DNA from 2 places in the Planococcus lenghuensis genome. Region 2 is predicted to be linked to the other one. Evidence: riboswitches for the same ligand, from Rfam matches in the RefSeq annotation. Region 2 holds a riboswitch; the other holds the start of a gene.
What was found. A riboswitch is a leader RNA that binds a small molecule or an ion and turns the genes downstream of it on or off. The one in region 2 is predicted to bind lysine.
Positions count from the first base shown of each region.

Region 1 (3,133 bases), 470 kb from region 2:
TTGATTGGCGCCACTGCAGAATTCACGCCATTCTACGAACGGCTCGGCTGGAAAGTGACACCTGGAAGAGAAGCACTCATTGAAGCGGCAGCAGCTATCAGAGCAGAGGCGGATATCATTATTTGCTTATCTCATCTTGGCATCAGGGAAGATGAAATTCTGGCAGCTGAAAGTAATGACATTGATATTATTCTTGGCGCACACACACATCATGTTTTTCATGAAGGAAAGCAGATCGATGCAGTCCTGCTCGGGGCAGCGGGAAAGTTTGGTGCATATATCGGCCATGTGACAATTGAAGGCGAACATAGCAGCCGGGCGCGGCTTGTTGAAACGGCATCCTTACCGGAAGCGGAGCCGGAGTTCAATCACCGATTGCTTTCCTACGGGAAAGACATGCTGAGTGATCCGGTTTTTTCCAATCGGCGTCTGTTAAAGGCGGAATGGTTCAAGGACTCGGAAATGGCGGATGAGTTCGCTGAAGCGCTTCTATTGTTTTCCGGTGCTGATTGTGCCATGTTCAATGCCGGAATCTTCATGAAAGACTTAAAAGAAGGGATTGTGACCCGATTTGATTTCCATCAATTACTGCCACATCCGATCAATCCATGTCTGATTGAATTGTCGGGTGCGGAGCTGCGGGAAATCTATCTCGAATCATTAAACAGCGAGTGGCCGGAGATTCAACTGAAAGGCCTCGGTTTCCGGGGAACGGTGATGGGCAAGATGATTCACCGGGAATTGCAGATGAACGGCCATACGCTTGAAGTGCAAGGGAATGCGGTTCAACCGGATCACACATACCGATTGATCACGCTTGATATGTTCACGTTCGGTCATTTCTTTCCATCGCTGAAGCGGGCGCAGAAGACGTATTTTATGCCGGAGTTTCTGCGGGACGTATTTGCACTGTATTTTCAAAAGCGATTCTAACGAAAAGACTTGATTAATCGGAGAGCACCTGATAACATATTGAAGAATTGAATAGTGATGGGTAGAGGCTGCAACATTCATCAGTACCGCATGCGAGGATGACAACAATGACCATGTGGGAAAGGGAGGTTTGCCGAAGCTGATCGTCCGGAGTCACCGGAGGTCGGGCTGGGGCCATTCTGAATAAGAATGGCACTGTCATTTGTGCGGGAAGATGCGCATGAATGGAGAGCTACAGACCGGTGCTGGACTATGCCCCGGTGACGGAAAAGCCGACTGCCTCTCTACAGGATGCAGCCGGCTTTTTGCGTTTCTGTTTATCTGTCACAACAACAGGAGGAATTATTACATGGAGAACACAATCTTTTCAATCCTGCCGCCAATATTGGCAATCGCAATGGTACTGCTTACACGGCGCGTGCTGTTGTCGCTTGGCGTCGGGATTCTCGCAGCTGCACTGATTCTTGGTTCGTTTGCACCCGGGGCTTCAGCAGAAGCTCTCTGGAGCTCGTTTGCTGTAACGTTCTGGGATGGCGGATTCAATGCCTATAATGTCTATATCATTTTATTTTTACTGCTGCTCGGGATTATCACTGCATTTGTCAGTCTGTCAGGCGGCAGCCGGACATTTGCAGACTGGGCAGCTGCACGGGTTAAATCACGCCGCGGCGCTAAACTGCTGACCGTGTTTCTAGGCATCTTAATTTTCATCGATGATTATTTCAATGCACTGGCAGTTGGCCAGGTTTCCCGGCCGATCACAGACCGCTACAAGATCTCCAGAGCAAAGCTTGCTTACTATATCGACTCAACAGCAGCACCGGTCTGTGTGGTCTCTCCGGTCTCCAGTTGGGGAGCGGTTATCATTGGAATGGTTGGCACGATTCTGGCCGGCCAGACATTGCTGGATTATACTGCGCTTGAAGCGTTCCTATGGATGGCGCCGATGAACTTTTATGTTATTGCAGCTCTGGCTATTGTATTCTTTACTGCGTTTTCCGATACTGATCTCGGCGAAATGAAGAAACATGAAGAACGGGCGCTGACTTCAGGGGAACTTTATGATCCTGCCAAACCTATTCCAGGTGAACTGAAGGAAGAATTTCCGGAGCATGGCCACGGGAAAGTGCGCGATCTCGTACTGCCGATTGTACTGCTGATTGCCGGTACTGTGGCTGCGATGCTGTGGACCGGTTATCAGAACGGCGGTCAGGTGCTGGATGTTTGGGTCATGTTTGAAAATACGGATGTACCGGCTTCACTCCTCGCCGGCGGACTTGCGGGAGCATTGACTGCAATCGGGCTCTATGCCCTGCAGATCGGCCGTAACAGCGAAGCTAAACCTGTCTGGATCGGAAAAGGCATCTGGGCAGGGATCAAGTCCATGTGGACAGCTGTGGCGATACTGATCCTGGCATGGTCGCTTGTGTATCTGATCAGTGGCCTGCAAACCGGTGAATACTTGGCGAATATCGTGACGGCATCCAACCTTCCGGTCGGTCTGCTTCCGGTAATTCTGTTCCTGCTCGCAGGTGGAATGGCCTTTGCCACTGGAACTTCCTGGGGGTCATTCGGCATTCTGCTTCCGGTTGCCGGTACAATCATGATTGAAGCGCAAGTGCCGGAACTGCTGCTACCTGCCTTATCTGCAGTGTTGGCAGGCGCTGTATTCGGCGATCATTGCTCACCGATCTCTGATACGACTATCCTGTCATCTACCGGTGCTGGCAGTAACCACATCGACCATGTGGTGACGCAATTGCCGTATGCATTGACTGCGGCGGGAATTGCGGCGGTTGGCTATTTGCTGATTGGTCTGACCGGTTCCCTGACACTGGCACTTGGCACAGTTGTAATCTTGCTTGCCGGATTGTTTTTCTTCTGGTCGAAGCGGGACAACCACGTAACGCTGAAAAGTCAGTTAAGCTAAAAAAGTACTCCCTATATCAAACGGTTAATACGTTTGGTGTAGGGATTTTTATTATTGCAGTCATAGCTTTAAAATCTGGGAAAATGACCTTTACTTTAAACAGAAGCATCGTTATACTGATTTTAGATTAGTTAAATAATCTGAATTTAAACAAACTTCCTATTTTTTCTCAATTGGAAATAGGAAAATTGAAGGAGGAAAATTTATGGAACGTTCACAATGGGGAACGAGAGCCGGTTTTATATTGGCTGCGGTCGGTTCTGCAGTCGG
Region 1 covers NZ_CP019640.1:1,168,174-1,171,306, forward strand. The annotation lists gene B0X71_RS05990 (bifunctional metallophosphatase/5'-nucleotidase) at 1-933, shown strand, start outside; lysine riboswitch at 988-1,176, shown strand; gene B0X71_RS05995 (Na+/H+ antiporter NhaC family protein) at 1,283-2,863, shown strand; gene B0X71_RS06000 (sodium-dependent transporter) at 3,069-3,133, shown strand, end outside.
Region 1: another riboswitch for lysine. It lies ahead of B0X71_RS05995 (Na+/H+ antiporter NhaC family protein); the one in region 2 lies ahead of B0X71_RS08300 (aspartate kinase).

Region 2 (3,133 bases):
CCATCCGGAAGGCACTTGAATTATCAATGACGATGGCGCCGTGCCGTTCAAACAGCGGAGAGAAGGTTTGGCTTGTGCTGCCCCCGGCTGACATGAGGACATAATCAAAACCGCCATCTGTTTTTTCTTCTGTCAACTCTTCTACAATAAGTGTCCGGTCTTTAAAAGGAACTTCCAAACCCGCCGAGCGCTTGGAGGAAAACAGTACCACCTCATCCGCCGGAATATCTTTTTTCTCCAATAATTCGATCATTTTGCGGCCGACGAGTCCAGTCGCACCAACTACTGCCAATTTCACCATCTGTAAATCCTCCTTTTATAAATCAAAGCGGCCACATAATAAGCGGGCGGCATGTTCGCCGTTATCGGCATCAACCACATAAGAAATGGAGATTTCAGATGTCGTGACCTGATAGAACGGCACGTTCGCTTCAATGAGCGTCCGGAATACTTTCGAGGCGACACCGGTCATATCCCGCATGCCGGAGCCAATGACCGACACTTTAACGAAGCGGTCCTCGATTTTAACGTACAAATCCGGATAAACTTCCTGAAGCTTGCTGAAAATTTTCTGGATCTGAGTCTCTTCCGTGTCTTTCATTGTGAATGACAGCTGCAAGCCGTCGTTATTCGTAATTTGTGAAATCATATCGACATTGATTTCTTCCTGTTCGAGGTACATGAACGTGTTATCGAGTAATACAGTATCGTATTGCGGATACGTCAGCGTGACATGGATCATGTCTTTATCGAGCGCGACACCGGTCACTGCCTTTTTCTCAAGCATTTCAGTTCTCGCCATTACCCAAGTTCCTCTCTCGTCCGATAACGTTTTCCCCAAGTAAATCGGAATGTTGTAGTTTTTTGCAATTTCCACACTGCGGGTGACCAGTACACCTGCCCCGAGCGCGCTCATTTCCATCATTTCTTCATAGGATACTTCTTCGAGCCGGCGCGCTTCCGGATAAATGCGCGGGTCTGTGCTGTACACACCGGCTACATCCGTATAGATTTCACATGGACTTTCGAGTGCAGCGGCGAGTGCAACTGCCGTCGTATCGGATCCACCGCGTCCAAGCGTCGTAATTTCACCGTCCGTGTTAAATCCTTGGAAGCCGGCAACAATGAGCACATCGTGGATTTCAAATAATTGCTCAAAATAATCGGTGTTGATTTTCGAAATTTTACTTTTTAAATGGTGGCCGACTGTTTCAATTCCAGCTTGGAAGCCGGTCAGCGGTTTCGCCGCCACATCCAAATCGTTCAGCATGATCGACAGGTAGGAGATGGTCTGCTGTTCACCGGTTGTCAGCAAAACCGCAAGATCCTGTTCTTTCGGTGTTTTCGTGATTGAACTCACCGTTTTCAGCAATTCATCTGTCGTCTTGCCCATGGCGCTGACAACCACGACAAGCTGTTCGTCGCGTGCGGTCCGGTCTTTTAAGTATTCTGCGATGGCTTTGATTTTGTCGATGCTGGCGACTGAGGTGCCGCCGAATTTCAGTACACGTCGTTTCATAGGCTGCCTTCTTTCCGGAGAAATAAAAAAGACAAGCCGGGCTCAGGAGCCCGACTTGTCTATGATCTGTCTTATATCCAAGTGGAAGCACTCCATTATTCCGAGAATAATGACAAATTGCATACTCTTAATATGCAATCCAACGGCAAGCCGCCTGCAAGCAGACTTCCGTTTCGGCAATTCTCCCTTTCGCTTAGCCCAAGTTGCAGCTTTCGGGGCTTAGGTACTCATGATCATTGCGCCTCATCCATTGTGTATGAAGTTTTCAAAGTTTCAATGTTGTGACTGATTATACGGGAAGGCAGAATATTTGTAAACCGATAACTGAAAAAATTACAGAAACTTCTATGGGGCCGGCTGCATGAGATACCTGAACAGCCCCGAACTGGAAACAAATTGTAACTTCTTAAGCGGGTTTACCGACAAATGAAAGTAAGAAAGAAAATCACTCGCCTGATTTTCGTGGATGGGTAAATGAGTTGTCCAGATAAAGTGAAGTGACTGAAGTGTTTCTGTAGATGTAATCCATCTATGCTACACTTAAGGAAGGAAATCCCAAATAGATTAAAATGGTGCAGAGTTGATGGATCGGGATGACGATCTCAGAAATAGCATGCATGTAAAAGTATATTTTACTATAAGTTGTTAAATCAAAGAAGGGACTTTTACAAAACGCTTTCGTCGCTCAGGGCATGGCTCCCACTGTAAGCCGGGAAGAACACCCGTCTTATAGCTCCGCCCAGCCCACGATCGCGCCGGCGCTTCGTCAATTGTAAACAAACCAGTAATCTTTACTTTTTCATTATTTCGACGTGAGGAGTGGAGCGATAGCCAGTCTGTATAGAGTATTTACGCCTACTAACGGTCCTGTTGAAGAATAGGGGGAGACTCTGTGATTCGGATTTTGTCATCATTTTAACTGGCAATTGGATTACGGCAGCCACTTAGCTGCAATGAAGTTTAATAGGAGAAAGTGAAGCGCCAACAAATAATGTACAGAAAGCGAATGACGGCATGGTGGAGATTGTTCTGCCTTTACTGGGATGGGCTCCCGGTTCAGTGTTCGCGCCATTTTCTCCTGTTCACCGTTGTCTCTGCGCAGTTTCCGGAATCGTTGAATTCGTGGGATGGGTAGTGGCCGTGTATCCGATGTGTTGTTTCCGGTGATTGTTCTGGCAGGTGCCTATTTGCTATCCGAAATGGCATGCTGAATGAAATAAGGTGATGGGCGTCTGGCTAAGCGAAGCGAGGACTTTGCCTGCTTGCCAGTATCCTGTGGAAGGGGAGAAGAGCGATGGAAAAAACTGCAGGTTATTTAGCCGGCCTGCTTTTTGCTGCTGCGCTTACCGGTTGCAGTGAAGATGGAAGCGAAGCGGTCAGTGAAGCGGAGCCAATAAAAAGCAGCGCCGAAATGGTGACGTCATTCGAATCGACGGAAGAAATGCAGACTGAAGCTGACGTAATTGTTGAAGGGGAAGTGCAGGCACAGGAAGTCGTGGTGCATGGCGATTTGCCGTTCACAATTTCCGAGATTGCCGTGATGGAAGGATTCAAAGGAGAGTTCAAGGCAGGTGACACTATTCGGGTGTTGGAAACGGGCGGTACCTATCAGCC
Region 2 covers NZ_CP019640.1:1,633,909-1,637,041, forward strand. The annotation lists gene B0X71_RS08295 (aspartate-semialdehyde dehydrogenase) at 1-301, opposite strand, end outside; gene B0X71_RS08300 (aspartate kinase) at 317-1,519, opposite strand; lysine riboswitch at 1,597-1,774, opposite strand; gene B0X71_RS08305 (hypothetical protein) at 2,814-3,133, shown strand, end outside.